One region of the Cytobacillus sp. FSL R5-0377 genome, then DNA from elsewhere that is predicted to be linked to it. Evidence: riboswitches for the same ligand, from Rfam matches in the RefSeq annotation. Region 1 holds a riboswitch; each other region holds the start of a gene.
What was found. A riboswitch is a leader RNA that binds a small molecule or an ion and turns the genes downstream of it on or off. The one in region 1 is predicted to bind cobalamin.
Positions count from the first base shown of each region.

Region 1 (7,169 bases):
GAATCCTGAGCTTTCATTTCAGGAGGAAAAAACAGCCCAATTTGTATATGAAACTCTACAAACTTTTGGAGATTTGGAAATTTCACGACCAACAAAAACGAGTATTATGGCCCGTTTGATTAGTCAGCAGCCTGGTAAGGTTATTGCACTGCGGGCAGATATGGATGCGCTTCCAATTGAGGAAGAGAATGATTTTGAATTTGTGTCGCAGAACTTAGGTGTAATGCATGCTTGTGGACATGATGGGCATACTGCGATGCTGCTTGGTGCAGCAAAATTATTAACTCAATTAAAAGAGCACATAAAAGGGGAAATTCGTTTTCTTTTTCAACATGCTGAAGAGTTATTCCCAGGTGGTGCTCAAGAAATGATTAGAGCTGGGGTATTGGATGGAGTAGATCAAGTTATTGGCATTCATCTATGTTCACCTATTGAGGTTGGCAATATTGGAGTTTGCCATGGACCAGCTACCTCCGCGAGTGACACATTTGATATTAAAATTCAAGGAAAAGGCGGTCATTCTTCTGAGCCACATGCAACAATTGATCCAATTGCAGTTGGAGCACAAGTTATAAACAACCTTCAGCATATCGTTTCGAGATATTGTGATCCACTCGAAAAGCTAGTAGTATCCGTGACGAAATTTAATAGCGGTACGGCTCACAATGTAATTCCTGATAATGCTATATTAAGCGGTTCAATACGAAGCTTTAATTCAGACGTTCGGAATCAGATTCCGATTTTAATTGAAAGAGTTGTTAAAGGCGTTACGGAAGCACATAATGCTTCATTTGAAGTTGATTATCATTTTGGCTACAGTCCAGTTGTAAATAATGAAAGGGTAAGAGCAGTTATGGAGGAAACTATAATTGATGTATGGGGAGAAGATACTTTGCTTAGGATGCCGGCACTTATGAGCGGTGAAGACTTTTCTGCATTTTCAGATAAAGTTCCAGGTTGTTTCATCTTTATTGGTGCAGGAAATCAGAACAAAGGGATTATCTATCCACACCATCACCCCCGTTTTACCATTGATGAAGATGCATTAGAAATCGGTGTTGAATTGTTAGTCCAATCATCTTTTAGATTATTAATGGAATAAAAACTAAATCTACTGCTAAACAAAAGCAGATAATCAAAGGGGTGTAAAAAAGTGATACATGAACCTGTCATAGCAGCTGTGATTATCTTGGCATTAATCGCGGTAGGAGAAATTATTTCTATATTTACAAAAGCGAGGGTTTCTATGTTCCTCGTTGCTATAATAGGATATCTTTTGTTAATTTGGACGGGAATTATACCAAAAGAATTAATCGGAGATTCTAAATTTATTGAGATTGGTGCCGTATTAGGGACAGCTCCAATAATTATTCATATGGGCACGTTGATCCCTCTCAAGGTTATACGTAGTCAATGGAAGGCCGTTGCAATATCTTTGTTGGGAATTATTTTTGGCACTGGTCTAATCCTTCTTTTGATTACAATGATGTATGGTTATAAAACTGCGGTTGCAGGAGCAGGACCATTAACAGGAGGAGTAATTGCGTTTTTAGTAACCGCAGAAGGGTTAAAAGAAGTGGGATTAGCAAGCCTAGTGGTAATTCCAGCTTTAATTCTATCATTCCAATCGCTGTTTGGCATGCCTCTTTCCGCAATTTTATTACGTCGTTACGCATTAAAGTATCGGAAAGCTGCAGATGCTAGAACCTATACAGCTTCCACGTTAGAAGTAGAAGTAGAAAATGTTATAACTACAGAAGACGCTAAGGAGCTAAATACCGCTTGGATTCCAAAAAAGTATCAAACTAATCTTATTCTTCTTTTTCAGCTATTTATCGGAGGCGCTATTGCCGTGGTTCTAGAGCAATTTACTGGCATACCCTATAGTATATGGGCTTTGGTTCTTGGAATAGGCGGAAGATTAATAGGATTTTATCCAGACCGTGTCATGGAGCGTGCTAATGCTTTCACAGTTGGGATGGCAGGACTCGTATTTTTAATTATTGCTACTATGAACGATACGACATTCGAGATGTTTATTGGTTATCTTCCTGAAATGTTCTCGATTATTGCTGTCGGAATTTTGGGTATTATTATCGGAGGCTTTATAGGTTCAAAATTGTTTAAATGGGATCCTTTAAAGGGTCTTCCTGTGGCACTGACGGCTACAATAGGTTTCCCTGGTGATTATCTTATTTGCGAGGAAGTCAGCAGAAGCGTCGGCAGAAATAAAGAAGAAGAGGAAATGATATTAAATGAAATATTGACCCCGATGTTAATTGGTGGATTTACAACTGTAACAGCAGGATCAGTGGTAATTGCGAGTATTTTAATAAAAACGTTGTAGTCACTAAATTAATTTACAAGTCCCTTTTCTATTAAGTGGACCTTTAATAATGAATATAAGGTAGAGAATAAAAAAAGGGTGCGACATAGTCAGCGCCCTTTGGTTAGCCTTTTAGTCTAGTTCTACCCTATATTTAATGTGTTTTTTGACGCTCAGTCCTAATGATCATAGGTCCATTCTTATCCTTTTTTATATTCTCCAAATAACGTACTAAATAATTCTCCGTGATTCGGACTGGTACATACCTCCGCCGTGAACCAATGATATTCTCGGCCACAAACATTTTTTTCGTCAAATACATAAGATCTTGGCCTGTTTCTTTTTCTGCACTCTTGTATTGATCCGTCTGTGGCTCTTTGTCAGCTTTATGAAAAATACTCATTTAATGATACATGGGCGTCCGTTCACCCGAATCATTTAGGTAAGTTCAAAAGTTCAAACCTGGACATTCTCATAAGTTCTGGTGCTGTCCTCTCCATATAGCTATCTGGGACAAAATCTTTAAATGGGACATCAGCCTTTCTCTGTTTTTTTTGTTTTGCTTTCACTCATAGACTTGGAACAAAAATAGCAAAAATATGGCTCTTCATTTAGTTTATCTAGGTTACTACCGCAATAAGAGGGAGATCCCCTCATGTTTTTTTCTGCATGAACGATTAAAAATTTGTAATCTATTTCCCTATATGATAGAATCATCTACAACATATAGTATTAAATTAAAAGAATTAAAACTACATATAGATCGTGATTGGTGTCCTTTATGGACTTAATAGGGAATTCGGTGAAAAACCGAAGCTGTCCCCGCAACTGTAAGTGCAGACGAAAAGAGCATGCCACTGTACAAAACGCTTTATGGCGCTTGTATGGGAAGGGCTTTTAGTAGAGTGAAGCACAAGCCAGGAGACCTGCCAGGGCGATCGAAAGTTTCTTATCTTCGGGGATTGAGATGATGAAACGATCGCGTAATGGCCGTTTGTTCATCTGCTTACTGCTATTATTCTATCGTTTGATCCGCTCATTTTCCGAGCGGATTTTTATTTTGCCTTTAGGAGGAAGTAAAATGGTCCAAACCATACAGCCGATAGAAATTTTAGAAGAACTTAAGAATGAATTTCCGCAGCTCGGCATTGAACAACTGTTAAAAAGGTATGAAGAAATGAGTCAGCTGAGAGCAGAGGCCATGTATGACCAGCTTATACTTGATTGCATATCATTTATAAGCATTGAAGAGCCTGATTGGACGTTTGCCGCTTCACGTCTGCTTCTTAAAAAGCTCTATATCGAGTCCGGCAAAAACAGAGAATGCGATCCGGATGACTGCTACACACATTTTTATGCGCTAATTGAACGTCTGACAGATGTGGGTATTTATGAGCAGGATTTATTAGATATGTATTCTAAGAGTGAGATAAATGAACTGTCCCACTTTATTAATAAAGAAAATGACCGTTTATTTACATATCTGGGGCTGAAAATGCTGGCTGACCGATATCTAGCCAGGGACAAACAAAGAAATTTATATGAGCTGCCACAGGAGCGGTTTATGATCATCAGCATGGTGCTGATGAAAAAGGAGCCGAAAAGCAAGCGGCTTGAGCTTGTTAAAGAAGCTTACTGGGCAATGAGTGGCTTGTATATGACGGTTGCTACTCCAACGCTCGCTAATGCAGGGAAAAACTGGGGACAGCTTTCAAGCTGTTTTATCGAGACGGTTGATGACAGTCTTGATTCTATATATGACAGCAATACCGATATCGCATCACTGTCTAAAAATGGCGGTGGAATCGGAGTCTATTTGGGGAAAATCCGCAGCAGAGGCAGTGATATTAAAGGGTTTAAGGGGGCATCTTCCGGTGTGATTCCCTGGATGAAGCAGCTGAATAACACAGCCGTCAGTGTCGATCAGCTTGGCCAAAGGCAGGGTGCCATAAGCGTGTATCTGGATGTCTGGCATAAAGATATCTTCTCATTTCTTGATGCAAAGCTAAATAATGGAGATGAAAGGCAGAGAACACATGATTTATTCACAGGTGTCTGCATTCCGGATTTGTTTATGGAAAAAGTGGAAAGCCGCGGGTATTGGTATTTATTTGATCCCCATGAAGTCCGCACGGTAATGGGTTTCTCACTGGAAGATTTTTATGACGAAGGGGAAGGCGAAGGTTCATACCGCCAAAAATATAAAGAGTGTATAGATAACCCGATCTTATCCAGGGAAAAAGTTTCTGCTATCGAGATCATGAAATCCATCATGAGAAGTCAGCTTGAAACTGGGTCACCATTCATGTTCTATCGGGATGAGGTGAATCGAAAGAATGCGAATTCCCATTGCGGGATGATTTACTGCACCAACCTGTGCACTGAGATTGTACAAAACCAGAGTGTTACAAAGAGGGTCGAAGAATATACAAGGGACGGTAGAATTATTATCGAAAAACAGCCGGGAGATTTCGTTGTCTGCAATCTTTCTTCCATCAATCTTGCACGGGCCATAAATGAAGGAGTCCTTGAAAGACTTGTGCCAATTCAGGTGAGGATGCTTGATAATGTTATTGATATTAATAAAATTCCAGTTCCTCAGGGGCAGATCACAAATCAAAAGTACCGCGCGATTGGGCTGGGGACTTTTGGCTGGCACCACCTTCTTGCACTGAAAAAAATCACATGGGAAAGCGAAGAAGCAGAAGAATTTGCTGACTCTCTATATGAACAAATTGCTTTCTTATCGATAAAAAGCTCTATGAATCTGGCAAAAGAAAAAGGAAGCTATTCGGTTTTTAAAGGCTCTGATTGGGAAACAGGCGCCTACTTTGAAAAGCGGGGATATCTGGAGGCAGAGTCAGCCATGGACTGGGCTGCATTGAGGGAAGACGTAAGGAAGTACGGTGTTAGAAATGCCTATTTGCAGGCTGTTGCCCCTAATGCATCAACGGCTTTAATTGCAGGCAGCACTCCAAGTATTGATCCTATCTTTAACAAGCAGTATTCCGAAGAGAAAAAGGATTATCGGATCCCTGTTACTGCTCCTGATATAAATAGTGAGACCATTTGGTATTACAAATCTGCTTATCACATTCACCAGGAGTGGAGCATCAGGCAGAATGCAAACAGGCAAAAACATATAGATCAGGCTATTTCATTTAATTTTTATATACCTAACCATATAAAAGCTATAGATCTTTTAAATCTGCATCTTTCGGCATGGAAGAATAAATTAAAAACAACTTACTATATCCGTTCAACTTCATCAGAGGTTGAAGACTGCGAATCTTGCTCAAGCTAAAGGAGGACTTATGAATATTCTAAAAAAAAGACCAATAATTAATCAATTGGCACCTAATAAATCAACGTCAATCATCAATGGAGAATGCTCTAATATCCTTAATTGGGATGACGTCCGCTTCTCATGGGCATATCCAAAGTACAAAAAAATGCTCGCGAATTTTTGGACGCCATTTGAAATAAACATGTCACAGGACATTAAGCAATTTCCGAAATTAACGAAAAGTGAACAAGACGCATTTTTGAAAATCATTGGGCTGCTTGCATTGCTCGACAGTATCCAGACGGATTATGCAGGAAAAGTCGCTGATTACATTACCGACTCAAGTCTGTCAGCACTTATGATCATTCTGGCACAGCAGGAGGTTATTCATAATCATTCCTATTCCTATGTTCTATCAAGCCTGGTTCCCAAACAAAAACAGGATGAGGTTTTTGAATTCTGGCGGACAGAACCTATATTAGAAGAAAGAAATGAATTTGTTGTGAACGGATATAAAGATTTTGCAGAGAATCCAAGTGCCGAGAACCTGCTGAAATCGATTGTGTTTGATGTAGTTCTGGAAGGGCTTTTCTTTTATTCCGGCTTTGCATTCTTTTATCACCTGGCAAGGAATCAGAAGATGGTAGCAACCTCAACGATGATAAATTACATCAACCGGGATGAGCAAATTCACGTAGATTTGTTTGTTAAAATTTTCAAAGAAATTATTAAGGAAAATCCGGAGCTTAATACAGCCGAACTAAGTGAATTCGTTCAGGAGACTTTTAAAAGAGCAGCTGAACTGGAGATTGAATGGGCCAGAGAGGTGATCGGCAGCAAAACAGAAGGCATATTACTGACTGATGTTGAAGCTTATATTAAATTTTATGCCAATGTCCGCTGCAACCAGCTGGGATATGACCGGCCGTTTGAAGGGTATCGGACCAATCCTCTCCGCTGGATAGTAGCTTACGAGCAGGTTGACCACGGGAAGTCTGACTTTTTTGAACAAAAATCCCGGCAATATACAAAAGTTCAAATCGATAATGGATTTGATGAATTATAGAAAAAAAAGATTCTGCATTTGCGCAGAATCTTTTTTAATCATGAGCATACTGGTTTGCCAGCTGCAAAATCAACTTCAAAGCCCAGATCCTTAAGCATTTGATGGTCTGCCGTGCTTTCCTGTCCTGCAGTGGTTAAGTAGTCTCCAACGAAAATAGAATTGGCAGGATATAATCCAAGCGCCTGAAGGCTCCTGAGATTTACTTCCCTGCCCCCGGAGATTCTGATTTCCTTTGATGGATTGATAAACCGCATGAGACAGAGAACCTTCAGGCAATAGCGGGGATTCAGCTCATTGGTTCCTTCCAGAGGCGTCCCGTCAATGGCATGCAGAAAATTAACCGGTATAGAGTCGGCATCAAGCACTTTTAAGCTTTGGGCCATCGCTATGACATCTTCTTTGGTTTCTTTCATGCCGATAATAACACCTGAGCATGGTGAGATGCCTGCCTCCTTTATTAATTGAACAGTATTGACTCTATCCCGGTATGT
Region 1 covers NZ_JBBORA010000001.1:4,156,792-4,163,960, forward strand. The annotation lists gene NSQ49_RS21210 (amidohydrolase) at 1-1,102, shown strand, start outside; gene NSQ49_RS21215 (hypothetical protein) at 1,154-2,347, shown strand; cobalamin riboswitch at 3,080-3,273, shown strand; gene NSQ49_RS21220 (ribonucleoside-diphosphate reductase subunit alpha) at 3,408-5,630, shown strand; gene NSQ49_RS21225 (ribonucleotide-diphosphate reductase subunit beta) at 5,641-6,678, shown strand; gene bioB (biotin synthase BioB) at 6,717-7,169, opposite strand, start outside.

Region 2 (7,169 bases), 1.9 Mb from region 1:
AAGCAGCATCAGCAGCGTTTAACTTTTCAGATAGCGTTTCCATATCCAGATTCCAATCCCCGGGCTCCAGCTGATGATAGGAGACTGTACAATGATTAACGCGGCAGGCCTCTTCATATTCTGAAAAAGCCGGCTGTATAATCAGCGCATTTTTCCCTGCTATCATCCTGCCAATCAGGGTAATCAGCTCTGCTCCCCCATTTCCCACTAGAATCTGTGTTTCCTCTATTCCCTCTTCAGCCGCCAATTTGCTTTTTAATAGAGAAGAACGGGGATCGGGATAGTCGCTAATATATTGGAATAGACTGCCCCACCTGTCTTTTAATTCACGGGGAGGCCCCAGGGGATTGATATTGGCACTGAAATCAATCCGCTCCTCGGGCATTTGCTTATCCATCGCTTCATATAAGTATTGCGGGTTAGATCCGTGTGAAGGCCAAATCAAAGAGCATCCCTCCTGTCCATAATAAAAGCAAGAATAAGAAAACCGTCTTGTTCATGATCGAGATGCTTTTTAAAATATGTTCCTTTTCAAGCAGCACCTTTGGCTTTCCCATCGTTGCACGGTTTGAAATTAATCCCTTATAGAAGTTGATTCCTCCCAGCTGGACCCCCATAAGGGCTGCAATAGCAGCTTCGCCCCAGCCGCTATTCGGGCTTGGATGCTTCGGCGCATCCCTTAAAAGGATTCCCCAAGCTTCCTCATATGTAGAATGCTCCGGCTTTTGGGTGAGCATGATGCAAACGGAAGTCAGCCGGCTCGGGATCCAGTTCGCGATATCATCCACCTTGGCGGATGCCCATCCAAAATCTAAATATCTATCATTTGTATGGCCCACCATCGAGTCACATGTATTAATGGCCCTGTAAATAAGAGCAAGCGGAGCACCGCCGATGAGTGCCCAAAATAATGGAGCTGTAATGCCATCGCTCGTGTTTTCTGCCACAGTCTCCACGGCAGCCCGGACAATGCCGGGTTCATCTAGTCGTTCAGTATCCCTGCCGACAATGTATGAAAGCTTCACTCTTGCTTCTTCCATATCTCCTTTTGCCAGAGGCACATAGACCTCCAGAGCTGCCTCTTTTAAACTTCTTTGTGCAATGGCTGTGAAGATAAGGATCCCCTCTGCCAGAATGCCGGCAGCCGGATGAATTTTATAGAAGAGCGATATGATTAAATAAGTTATTCCTCCTGCAGCCAGGAGGACTATAGATAGCATGAGGATCCCCTTTAATTTTTTAAAACGGCCTTTATTCAGAGCTTGTTCAAGTTTATGTATCAGGGCTCCCATCCACCTGACTGGATGCGGCCAGCTGGGCGGGTCCCCTATCAGCTTATCTATGATACAGGCAAAGGTCAGAGCCATCAGGTGATTTATAATCATCTCTTTATCCTGCTTTGTGATTTTTTAATCGCCTCAACTGTACATTCGTAGACACCCTTGCCAATTAATTTGCCAAGCGGTGTAATGGTACCCGCATAATCCAGATTTTCCCCCTGCTGTGTGGCCGCAATCAAAATACTGTCTGTCGAAGTTCCAGTCGCTATCGTCCCTGTGACACCATCTTTAACTTTCTGATCATGTAGTGCACGGGTTTTTGCCTCAGTTGCAGTCATAATAGACTGGATGAAGGCTTCCTCAGTCAGATGGCCATTAACGAAAATCCATGTATTGATAGTACCCGGAATCAGATGATAAGAATGCTCTTCGCTTTTTGAGGCATCCACAGCATTGCCGACACCTGCTGTCACTACCACATACACAGAGAATGCCTCTTCTTCATAAAATTTGCTGAAGTAATCCTCAATATATACGGCAGTCATCATCCCCACAGTTTCTCCTGGTTCAAAGCCAATCCCCCGGACAAATTCCGCCATTTCTGCCCGATGATCACTGCAGTCATAATTCTTGCTCACATGCCGGTTAAGAAAAATCCGATGCCAGCCAGTGCCTGAACCGGTTACACCTGAAGACATGGTTTTAAGCGGAAATGGCGAGCGAAGAACAAGTAAGTCTTCCCTTACTTCCAGGCTGGCCGGATCGATTCGTTTCTCCAATTGGCTTTCTGCCTGTGAGCGTTCAGGCACCAGCACCATCTGAGGAGCCGCCACTCTTGGATGCGGAAGCTTCTCAATATTCGTCCTGTAAACCTCCCGTATCCGCCCTTCTTTTAAAACCTCATTCGGAACATGGTTAATATTGATTTCACCATTCTCAAGCAGCAATAAGCGATCACAGTAAAGTCCGGCCAAATTCAAATCATGAAAGATGGAAATGACCGTCAATCCGCAGTCTTTTGACCAGACAGAAAGAAGATCAAGCAGCTCTTTTTGATAAGATAAGTCCAAATGGTTCGTCGGCTCATCCAGCAATAATATTTCCGGCTCCTGGGCAAGGGCCTGCGCTAAAAACACCCTCTGCCTTTCACCGCCGGATAATTGCTGAATATTATCATCCTGAAATCGGGAGATGCCTGTCTGCTCCATAACCCGGCAAACCGCTTCTTCATCTTTACCGGTCCAGCTCTGGAACCAGCCTTTTTGATGGGCATACCGGCCAAGGGAAACAGTTTCCTTTACAGTATAGGAAAAGGCCTGAGAGGTATGCTGGGGCAAAACGGCAACGATTTTCGCCAGCTCTTTCGGTGTATATTCTGAAAGGTTTTTACCTTTGATTAAAATATCACCTGATGTATTGGGCAGAACGCCGCTCAGCATCTTCAGAATCGTCGTTTTTCCGCTTCCATTTGGCCCCAAGATCCCGAAAAGCTCTCCTTTTTCCACTTCAAAGCTGATATTTTTTACAACCGGAGCACCGGCATACCCGCCAGTGATCTGCTCGACTCTTAGCATGATTCATCACTACTTTCTGAATAGAAAAGCGCAAGCGCCTTTATGTGCTTAAATTTTATTCTTTCTTTTCATTAAAATAACCCCAAAAGCAGGCGCACCGATTAAGGCTGTAATCACACCGATTGGAAGCTCGGAAGGAGCAATGATTGTCCGCGAAACCAGATCGGCTATAATAAGGAATCCTGATCCCATCAGAATGGATAGCGGCAATAGATGCCTATGATCCGGACCCCACAGCATCCGGGTCAGATGAGGGATCACCAGTCCGACAAACCCTATCGTTCCAGACACCGCAACAGCCGCACCCGTTAAGATGGAGCCTGCTATCAGGACCATCATCTTTCTCTTTTGAACGTCCACCCCTATATGCCGGGCCTTTTCCTCTCCGAAGCTCATCGCATTCAGCTCTTTGCTGTTAACCAGCAATAGAACCGCGCCTATCACAAAAAACGGAAGGATAATGTTAATATACGCCCAGCCCCTCATGGATACACTGCCAAGAAGCCAGCCAATAATCTGTCTAAGCTCCTCACCTGTCAGTGCAATCATTAGAGAGATAAGGGCGCCTAGAAAAGAACTGAAGATGATGCCTGTTAAAATAATCGTTTCCACTTTCATGGATCTTTCAATACTTCTCGCAAAAAGCAAAACAGCAAAGATCGTTAAAAAGGAGAAAAATATGCTGAATAACGGCAGTGTAAAGATTCCTGCCAGCGGAATAGATAGACCAAAGAACAAGGTTAAAACTGCACCGAGCGAAGCCCCGGAAGATACCCCAATTGTATAGGGATCTGCCAGGGGATTCCTTAATAAACCTTGAAAGGCGGCTCCCGCAATTGCAAGAGACGCCCCAACCAAGCCTGCCAGCAGTACACGCGGAAGTCTTATGTTCATAATAATATTTGCATGCATGATATCTGTTTTTCCCAATGAGACAAAGGGAAAAATCTCAGCGCTTATTACTTTGATGATGGTCAGGGGATGAATGGACACTGTTCCGATTGAAATTCCCATCAGCATGGCACAAAGCAGGAAAGCTGCTGCTGTTGTATAAGCCAGTAATTTATTATTTAAATACGTCCGGATAGATTGCTTTTGCAAGTTCCTCGACTCCTTCAATTATACGAGGGCCAGAGCGGGTCACCATATCGGAATCAACAGCGGCAACCTGCTTGTTCTTCACTGCGGTAATATCCTGCCAGCCATCCCGACTTAAGACATTGCCGACAGAGTCTTCAGTGTAAAAGCCATGTGTGGTGACGATTACATCCGGATTCCGCTCGATAATTGCTTCCGAATCCATCTTCGGCCATCCTTCTTCCGATATGATATTTTCTGCGTTGATTGCACTTAGCATTTCATCCATAAAGGTGTTCTTGCCGGCTGCATAGATTTCAGGAGCAGGTGAAACTTCAACCATTACCGATTTGCGGTCTTCTTCTTTTATCGCTTGTGCTTTTGTTTTGATTTCCTCAAGCTTGCTCTTCATGTCGGAAACAAGCTGTTCGGCTTTTTCTTTCGCTCCCGCTGCAGTCCCAATCATTTCAATGGATTCATATACCTCATCAAAGTTCTTCGCGTCATTGACAATAAGGACAGGCACACCCGCATCCTTTAATTGCTGAAGACCGGCTTCCGAACTTTGTGCGGTTGAAGCATGGGCAAGGACAAGGTCAGGATTCAAAGAGATCACTTTCTCTACATTAAATTCCAGACCTCCAACCTTTTCCTTTTTCTCAGCTTCTGGCGGGTAGTTATCAAAATCAGAGACCCCCACCACTTCTTCTCTAAATCCTAATTCGAATGCTATTTCGGTATTGCTTGGAATAACAGAAACAATTCTTTCAGGCTTAGTTTCAATAACCACTTCATGATCAAGCGCGTCATTTATTGTTACAGGAAAAGCACCTTTCTGCCCTTCCTCAACCTTTTTCTCTTCTTTAGGCTGTTCGGCACTCTCGCCGCAGCCTGCAAGCACTCCTGCCGCGAGCAGCATCGTTACTAAAAATGCATAAAACTTCTTCATACTCAGCAATCCTCCTAGAACTATCGACAAAATTCGGGTGGTGCCTGTCACCACCGGTAAAAATAAAAAAACATCCCCTCGAACGGCAAGGAGATGTTGGCATGGTCATTTACAAGAAATGCAGAATAGATGGCCGGACCAAACACCTCCCTATCCTCGTAGGTTAATGGGTGCTTAAGAATCAGGCAGGTCTCCTGGCTCATGGTCATTGCATTTTCTGCTCCTTCCCATACATTCATGTACAGTGGATTTTGCAGACTGCTTCCATTTACAGTGGCGGGACCGCGCTGGAATTTCACCAGCTTCCCTATTAAGTCTTCAAAAGAGCCTGCTTTAAAGCCCTTTTGAGAAGACACCTGTTCTATTGCGATATAAAATTTTCTATTTCCGATTATACACCATCCCGCAGGAAAAGTAACAGAAAATTGCTGAAGCTTGTAAAAAAGTTCAGAGTCTAACGCGAGTAGATTTTCCATTCCCTCGTTTTCTTATCGAATACAATCTTTGCTTCACATGGTTCTTTCACTAAGGCTACATACTCATCATACATATCATCCATATTGGCAAAATCACCAATTATCCAAATCGGAATTTCAATCCGGACCCGATTCTGTTCAATATCCTTAATGGAAAGGACAGCTCCTTCTTTCATAAGGGGCTTTAATGAAAGCAGCACGTCTCTCGTGATAGGAGGATACGTCTTTTTCTTTTTAATGCCAAGGAGTGTTTTTTCTACCTTCATCTGTCCCATTTTACCGGGAACCACTTCTCCAAGCATACGGTAAAAATCGTTCAAATCGCGATAATATGTGCGGTTAAACCAGCCATCCTCATGGGCAAGGTACACATACCGGTTACTCAGATAATTGTAAAAAGGCGGCTTAAGATGCTCTTTGATATGACTGAGATAAAGAAGCTCCGCAATGGCCTGGCCGGGAAGCTCATTCACTGCTTCCTCTTCCTCGAAGTCGATCCAGCAAAAATCGCCATAGCCGTATACATCATCCTCTACCAGCCTGCCCAGCTTGTCCCTTGACACATAATCGAACATCGTATGGCTATTAAAGTCCCCATCTTCATAACGGTGCTTTAACAGCAGCAAATTATTAATAGAATCTGCAAGTGACTGGGCAAACTCTGCAAACTCAATTCCATAGGTCATCACATACTGATCCTTTTCATTAAGGTGGATGTAGATGAGATCACGAATAGTTTGATTCCTTCTTTTCAATGACGAAACCTCCGAGCCGTTACGCAAAGTAGTATTTTCATAGCCTTAATTGAATTAATCGGGCCTTACGGGCAGATTGACCCCGCATATCCTCCTTGATTCTTCACAATCTTGAAGCAGGGATCTTATTGCCCGTTAGACTGCGATAAAAAGACAGCTTCCTTATTGAAACTGTCTGCCAAACTTCCAGTATTTTATTCTCTTATTGTAGCAAAAATATCTGAAAATATCTTTGCAATGCGAAAAAATTTTTACCGTTATTTTGAAAATGCAGGAAACCATCCCATTGATTTTTTCGTCTAACCAATGAAATCACTTTCTCCATTGTAAGGTTAATTTTTCTCTGATAGGATAAAAATGTAAATGATAAAGGAACCAGGTGTGTAAAAATGAAACAGAATAATAGATTCTCAGACCGATTCGATTGGACATTATGTTTTCTTCTGCTGCTATTTTTTCTTATCAGCTGCATTGCGATTTACAGCGGACAATCCTCCAATCAATATGAAGGGAATTTTGTCATCTCTCAAATTAAAAATTACATTGTTGGAGCGGTCATTGTAGGGATTGTCATGTATTTTGACGGCGAACAGATCCGGAGACTCACATGGCTGCTGTACGGTTTCGGCATCCTATTGCTTGTCGGGCTATTCATTGCACCGGAAAGCATCGCACCTGTGCGCAAAGGTGCCAAGCTGTGGTATATCATCCCTGGCCTCGGTTCGGTGCAGCCTTCAGAGTTTGTTAAGGTATTCCTTATCATTGCCCTCAGCAAAGTTATTGCTGACCACCATCTGAAGTATCAGGCGAAGACCGCAGGCACGGACTTTTTTCTCCTCATCAAACTGGGGGCGGCCACATTGCCTCCATTAGGATTGATTATTATCGAAGACCTGGGCACTGCTCTTGTCCTTATCGCGATATTAGCAGGGATCATCCTGGTATCCGGCATCACCTGGAAAATCCTTGTGCCTATTTATGGAATCCTCGGAGCTCTTGCAGGAACAGTTCTATATCTGGTAATCATAGCACCGGAGATTTTAGAGAAGTACCTCGGG
Region 2 covers NZ_JBBORA010000001.1:2,235,077-2,242,245, forward strand. The annotation lists gene cobD (threonine-phosphate decarboxylase CobD) at 1-445, opposite strand, end outside; gene cbiB (adenosylcobinamide-phosphate synthase CbiB) at 420-1,385, opposite strand; gene NSQ49_RS11495 (adenosylcobinamide amidohydrolase) at 1,382-2,854, opposite strand; gene NSQ49_RS11500 (FecCD family ABC transporter permease) at 2,903-3,955, opposite strand; gene NSQ49_RS11505 (ABC transporter substrate-binding protein) at 3,921-4,880, opposite strand; cobalamin riboswitch at 5,048-5,255, opposite strand; gene NSQ49_RS11510 (hypothetical protein) at 5,335-6,111, opposite strand; gene NSQ49_RS11515 (FtsW/RodA/SpoVE family cell cycle protein) at 6,501-7,169, shown strand, end outside.
Region 2: another riboswitch for cobalamin. It lies ahead of NSQ49_RS11505 (ABC transporter substrate-binding protein); the one in region 1 lies ahead of NSQ49_RS21220 (ribonucleoside-diphosphate reductase subunit alpha).

Region 3 (7,169 bases), 2.4 Mb from region 1:
GCAATCACTTTCCGGATACGCGGGCAATTTTTCCTTATAACAGCCAAGCATGCAGCGGATGCTTCTGCAGCATATCCTTTTCCCCAGTAATGCTGATTAAAATGATAAATAAGCTCGGCTTCATGTTCATCTTCTGCCGGGTTAAACCCGCAAACCCCAATGATGGCAGAGGTTTCTTTTTGCAGAACAGTGTAAACCGAGTAGCCCTTTTCATTTTGCAGCTCCCTATAAAAATCGATAGAGCGCTCGATACGGCTTTTAGTACTGGCGCCGCCGCAGTATTTCATTACCTCGGGGCTGCCCCAAATCTCATAAACGGCTTCCAGGTCATCTCCCTGCATGGTCCGGAGCAGGAGCCGTTCTGTTTCAAAAGGAATGGACATTCTATCACCTCGCATGGTTTCTTATTCTATGGAATTATTATAAGATAGAGTAAGGAAAAACGTTAGGAGTTTTTGTCATGCACGTACTCTATAAATCTTTGATTTTGGGAATGGCCGCCGTCATCCAGGGAATCGCGATGACTTTTTTCTTGTTTCCGCATTTTATCCCGTCGGGTGGCGCTGCAAGTCTGGCAGTACTATTGAATTATCTGATGAATACACCTTATTCGGTCACATTGTGGGTGCTGAACGCAGGCCTTCTCCTCGCAGCAGCAAAGTGGCTGGGGAAAAGCAGTGTAATCTGGACGCTCTATTGTGTATCAGTCACTTCCGTTACAATTGATCTCCTGACTCCCTTAGCATTGGAACCGCTGAATCCGGTCCTTCTGGATTTACTGCTGGGTGCTGTTATTTTTGGAGTAGGTGTCGGCATTTTATTCCGGATGGGGGCTTCCTCCGGTGGCATGGATATCCTAGCGCTAATCATCTCCAAAGCAAGGGGAAGTGCGCCGGGACGGACATTATTTTACATAAACGGCTGTCTGCTGCTTCTTACGGGGGTTGTCGTGGACTGGAAGGTCATTGTGTATGCCGTGATCTGCCAGATGATCGGAACCCGGATGATTGATCTTCTCTACAGGCTGGATATAAAAATACTGGCGGAGAAATATAAGATTCATTATTAAAGGGAGGGCCACATGGGTCTTTTCTTTTTTTCTGAAAAATTATTATCTATCAGAAAAAAGGAGTATCTATGATTCAAGACAAAGAGAATAGCCAAAAGTACAAGGGTGAAGAAGAGGACAATGGCTGGGATGTAGGGGAGAATATATATGAAGCGGGTGAACAGCTGGCGGATGAAGGCTGTCTTGGCTGTGCTGGCGGGTGTTTTTTTCAAGCCTTATTTCTTGTGATGACCCCGCTGTACTTTTTTCTGACATAGAAAGGACAGGGGGGAACCCTGTCCTCTAATTTACTCCGGTTTATGGCATTACATCAGGGAGTAAACCCTCATCAGCGGATGCTCGCCCGATTGATCCGGTGTTCCTTCCTTGCAGCTGCCGTTGCATGCAGCCGGATTTCTTCATCTGTTAATGGGATGACTTTCGGAACCGGAACCGGCTTCCCGCTTTCATCTACGGCAACCATGGTCAGGAAGGACTCGGTCGTCAGTGTGCTTTCGCCTGTCAGGAGGTTCGTTGACGTGACTTTCACGTAAATCTCCATTGATGTCCGGCCAGTGGAAGTGACATAGGCTTCCAGGCTTAACGCATCCCCGACTTTAGCAGACGAGAGGAAATCGACCGAGTCAATGGAGGCAGTCACGACCGCGCTGTTGGCATGCTTCATAGCCGCCAGTGCCGCAATTTCGTCAATATAGGCCAGCACTTTTCCGCCAAAGATCGTCTGCAGATGGTTTGTGTCAGGCGGGAGGACCAATCGGGTCTGGACGGTTTTCGACACTTCTGTTGAATGGGTATTCTCTGCAGTTTCCGCTTCAAGCCATTGGGCCAGCAGTTTTTCCCTGGCCTGACGCGCGGCATCCACCATCACGGCCAATGCCCCGGTGGCTTCTGCTATGCCGCGTGTTTTCAGGCCGCAGTCCGGGTTAATCCAGAACAGCCTTGGATCCAGGACCTTCAGTGCCCGGTCAATATTACGGGTCATTTCCTCCACACTTGGTACCCGTGGACTGTGAATATCATAAATGCCAAGTCCAATGCCCTTCGAATAGATGCTTTCCTCAAAGGCCCCAATCAGCTCGCCATGGCTTCTGGAGGTTTCGATGGAAATGACATCTGCATCCAGTGCATCAATGGCTTCGATAATATCTTTGAAATTGGAGTAGCACATATGGGTATGGATTTGGGTATCATTTTTCACAGATGCCGTAGCCAGTTTAAAGGCATCCACAGCTGCATGCAGGTAGCTGTCCCAATTCTTCCTTTTTAAAGGAAGCCCTTCCCTTAGTGCGGGCTCATCCACCTGGATCATCCGGATACCGTGCTCCTCAAGGGTTTCGATCTCTTTTCTTAATGCCAGAGCAATCTGGTTTGCTACTGCATAGCGGGGCAGATCATTCCGGACAAATGACCAGTTCAGAATGGTGATAGGTCCTGTCAGCATCCCTTTTACCGGCTTGGATGTCAGAGACTGCGCATAGACGGATTCCTTCAGTGTCATCGGTGCCTTGAAAAACACATCCCCATAAATGATCGGCGGTTTGACACACCGTGACCCATAGGATTGCACCCAGCCCCATTTCGTGAATTGAAAGCCGCCCAGCTTTTCGCCGAAATATTCAACCATGTCGGTCCGCTCGAATTCCCCGTGGACCAGCACATCCAATCCCAGATCTTCCTGAATGCTGATCCATTTTTTGATCTCAGCCTGTATAAATTGTTCATAGGCCTCATGTGTGATCTCGTCTTTACGCCATTTAAGGCGCTCTTTCCGGACCTCAGCTGTCTGTGGAAGGCTGCCGATGGTGGTTGTTGGAAGAATCGGCAGCTTAAAGGCAGCTTCCTGCGCCTGATGCCGGACTTCAAAGAGAGCGGACCGTTCCCTGTTCAATGCCTGAAGGTTCGCCATTTTTTCTCTTACCTCCTGATGCTTTCGTTCGGGCAGGTCCGCGAATGTTCGATTGGCAGCTGAGCTTGCGGCTATTTCATCGGCCGCTTTCTCTCTGCTGTTTTGAAGTACATCTGAAAGAATGGCGATTTCCCGCAGCTTTTCATTCGCAAAAGAGAGGCTGTTTTTTAATACAGGATGCAATTCTTCTTCATTTTTAACAGTAACCGGAACATGCAGGAGAGAAGAAGCCGGCTGGACAATCAGGTTCTCAGTGTATTCGGAAACTTCCTCCAGCAGCCTGAAGCATTTCTCCAAATCAGCTCTCCAAATATTGCGGCCATCAATCACACCGACGGCCAGCGTTTTATCCTTTGGAAATCCAAATTTCTTCAAGGCTTCCAGGTTCCGTCCATCATCATGGACAAAATCAAGGCCTATCCCGTGAACAGGGAGGGAGACTACTTCTCTAAAAAATTCCACTGAATCAAAATAAGTCTGAAGAATCAGCTTGATGCCCGGGACTGCTTCGCTTAATAGCCCGTACACATCTTTAAAAAGCTGGTTGTCTTCATGGGTGAGCGTGCTGCATAGAATCGGCTCATCCATCTGCACCCATTCAGCACCGGCTTCCTCAAGTTCTTTGAGTATCTGGGCATACAAAGGCACAAACAGGTGCACCATTTGAGCGAGTTCGGCCTTTTTATAGCCTTTCGCTAATTTGACAAAGGTGATGGGGCCGATGATGACCGGTTTGCCTGTGATGCCGAGCTTTTGCTTCGCTTCTTTAAAGAACTGGAGCGGCCGGTTTTCAGACAGGAAAGGAGTATGCTGGTCCAGCTCGGGAACGATATAATGGTAGTTGGTGTTAAACCATTTTGTCATTTCACACGCAACAGCAGAAGCGCTTCCCCGGGCCATATCAAAATAGGTCTCCAGTGTGACCTTGCCGCCGGTATAGTCGAAACGTTTTGGCACCAGCCCAAACATAACAGCCGTATCCAGCATGTGATCGTACATGCTCCAATCGCCGACAGGAACCAGATCAATGCCCTGGTCCAGCTGTTTTTTCAGATGATTCAGGCGCAGCTCCTCCATGTGCTTTAAAAAATCTTCTTTTTCAGTAGCGCCCTTCCAAAACTGCTCCAGCGCCTTTTTCCATTCTCTCTGTTCTCCAATACGAGGATATCCTAAGCTCGAACTCTTCACTTTACTCAATCTGACAACACTCCCGTCCTTTTTCTCTGTAAAATAAAAAATCTCTCTTTTCATTGAAAAGAGAGATAGTTGTGCATAGTTAAATAGAGTCGGGGCTTCCCCAACTTGCTTATCTCACTCCTCTCTATATACCCGTAGAGTACAAGTGCATACAACAGGCAGGTCTCCTGGCTCTGGTTCACCGCAGCTTAACCCTTCCCATTTCAGATGAAACAGTGGTTTGATATAAGCCGCTCCCCAATACAGTGGCGGGACCGCGCCGGCTTTTAACCGGTCTTCCCTTTTAACTGAACAAGATCGTTCAGCACCTGAAGCATTCGTTATGAAATTGTCTGGTTGTGCGCGGGTTTCGGAAACCCTCGCGAAAATTTAAAAAATTTAAATTTAAAGAAAATACTAGCATGGGATACTGATGCTGTCAAAAGATTTTTAGTACAGAACTCTCCACAAATAAAAAGCAGCGTATGCTTCCCATTTCTCCCAGCGGGCTGAATATTTCAGAATTTCCTCTCTCGCAGGCTTCCTTTCAGAGCCTGAGATCACTTTAATCGCATTATGCAGGCCGACATCATCGATAGGAAAAGCGTTCGGGAAGCGCAGGCACCGCATGAGGACATAATGGGCGGTCCAGGGTCCGATGCCGCGTATTTTCGTTAGCTTTTTTTCGGCAGCTTTTACATCTCCCTCCTTAAGCAGGTCCTCTTTCGATAGCTCGCCATTTGCCATTAAGCGAGCCACATCAATGAGATATTCACACTTTTTCACGGTCATTTTTAAGTCGGCCAGATCCTCCATGGTTAACCCCGCTATTGTTTCAGCAGAAGGAAAAAGCCAGTATCTGCTCCCGTCGTAATTCAGGCACTCCCCAAATTTTTCAACGAGCCGCCGCTTTAGTGTATATGCATATGTAAGGTTAATCTGCTGGCCAAGGATTCCCCAGGCAAGAGCCTCGAATAAATCGGGAATGCCCATCACCCGCAGTCCGAAAAATTGCTCAGCAGGCATTTTCAGCAAGGGGTCTGTTTGTGCCATCTCATAAAATGGGGTCAGGCTGGTCCCCAGGTCGAACCAATCATGAATAAATGCGGCAATTTCTCCTTTCATTTGATGAGGGACAGGCTTATGAATCCTGACAGATAGAAAATGATCTGCAGCGCTGCTTATTTCAAGCAGCAGCTTTTCATCTCTGATGGAAAGGGCGTGTCTAATTGTCTCCCCAGAAATCTCATAAAGGCATTCATTTGCCGATCGTGACAAATATCGCAGGTTTTCGGAAAAGCTGAAGTCAGGCGGGGTGAAAAGGACCAGGCCATTTTCAGCCTCTTTCCAGTTAACAAAATGAGAGTTCATTTGCATTCCTCCTTTTCTTTATTGTAAGTTTTCAGGATTACGTTATCTTGCGTTTATATTAAGGATTTCGCTGTTTTAGCCTCTTTTTTGTGTATACTTTTTAGCAGAGGTGAGTGCATGTGGCTTATGAACAGATTCCGGAAGAATATTGGAACGCAATAAAGGATTGCGACAAATCCTATGATGAGCTCTTTCTTTATGGCGTTAAAACGACAGGAATTTTCTGCAGGCCGTCGTGCCGGTCGAGAGTTCCCAATATTGGAAATGTCACTATTTTTAAAAATGCCGCTCAAGCACTGGCGCAAAATTTCAGGCCATGCAAGCGCTGCAAACCGGATGGCCTCAGCCTGCCTGCAGAAGTATGGATTAAGCAAATAACCGGGTGGATCGATCAGCATTATAAGGATCCGATTACATTACAGCAACTGGGGGACCTCTTTCATGGAAGTCCCTATCATTTGCAGCGGGTGTTCAAACGTGTCACCGGGAAGTCGCCCGCAGAATATATTCAGGATCTCCGGCTCGAAAAAGCCATCCATCTGCTGGAGGCAGGGGAGCAATCGATAGCCGATGTCGGTGCATCAGCAGGATTCCCCAGCACCCCTTATTTTATCTCTTTATTTAAAAAGAAGCTGGGTACAACACCTGCTGCATATAGAAACAAAACAAGGGAGGAGCGGAAGAATGAACATTGAATGGGCGAAGCTTGAGGAAGGAGAATGGAGCCTGTATCTGGCCAGAACAGAAAAGGGCCTCTGCTATATAGGATGTGACTCGGAGTTTAAGGATTTTGAAAGGTCGCTGGGAATATATTTTCCAGCTGCAGTGCTGGTGGAAAATAATAAAGCATTGCAGCCATACATGACCGAAATACAGGAATTTCTTCTGGGAAAAAGACAAGCATTTTCAATGGACCTGGATGTGAAAGGCACTCCGTTTCAAGAGGAAGTCTGGGAGGCACTGGCACATATCCCTTATGGACAAACAGTCACTTATTCTGACATCGCAGAGAAAATAAACAGGCCGCAGGCAGTGAGGGCAGCAGGGAAAGCAATCGGTGCCAATCCACTGTTAATCGCGGTTCCATGCCATCGGGTCATCGGCAAAAATGGTGCGATCACCGGCTATCGCGGGGGCATTAAAATGAAGCAGACTCTGCTTAAATTAGAGAAACAAGGCTGAAGAGATGGTCCTCTTCAGCCTTGTTTTTTCTGCAGCTCATTAAGGGAACTTTTCCCACTCTCATGCGTAGATATAGATAAGAATAAGGAGAAAGGGGAGGAAGGTATGTATGGAGCGGATCCGATGTTTGGGCCAAAGCTTCTCCTTATTGTAACGATTGCAGGAGTATTGATGTATTCATTCGAGCTGGGATTGAGAAAATGGCTCAAGGTTGAGAAGAGAAAGTTTTTTTCTTATAGCCATGTTAATGACAAACATAAAAAAATAGATTGGACGATTCGGATTTCCTTCATCGTGCTCCTCTTTATTGGATTTGGAATTAATATTGAAAGAGACTTCGAGGAATCGCTCTGGTATTGGGAGCCTTGGTTTTTGCTAATGTTATTAATCGTTGTTACGGAGACGGTTCAAGCGATTATGGAGTGGAAATTTGCCGAAAACCGCAGGGCTTTTATTGTAACTCTA
Region 3 covers NZ_JBBORA010000001.1:1,741,179-1,748,347, reverse strand. The annotation lists gene NSQ49_RS08825 (GNAT family N-acetyltransferase) at 1-383, opposite strand, end outside; gene NSQ49_RS08820 (YitT family protein) at 461-1,069, shown strand; gene NSQ49_RS08815 (hypothetical protein) at 1,138-1,326, shown strand; gene NSQ49_RS08810 (acyl-CoA thioesterase) at 1,398-1,847, opposite strand; partial or broken gene metE (5-methyltetrahydropteroyltriglutamate--homocysteine S-methyltransferase) at 1,896-4,172, opposite strand; cobalamin riboswitch at 4,313-4,499, opposite strand; gene NSQ49_RS08800 (DNA-3-methyladenine glycosylase family protein) at 4,602-5,522, opposite strand; gene NSQ49_RS08795 (bifunctional transcriptional activator/DNA repair enzyme AdaA) at 5,642-6,217, shown strand; gene NSQ49_RS08790 (methylated-DNA--[protein]-cysteine S-methyltransferase) at 6,207-6,704, shown strand; gene NSQ49_RS08785 (DUF4181 domain-containing protein) at 6,810-7,169, shown strand, end outside.
Region 3: another riboswitch for cobalamin. It lies ahead of metE (5-methyltetrahydropteroyltriglutamate--homocysteine S-methyltransferase); the one in region 1 lies ahead of NSQ49_RS21220 (ribonucleoside-diphosphate reductase subunit alpha).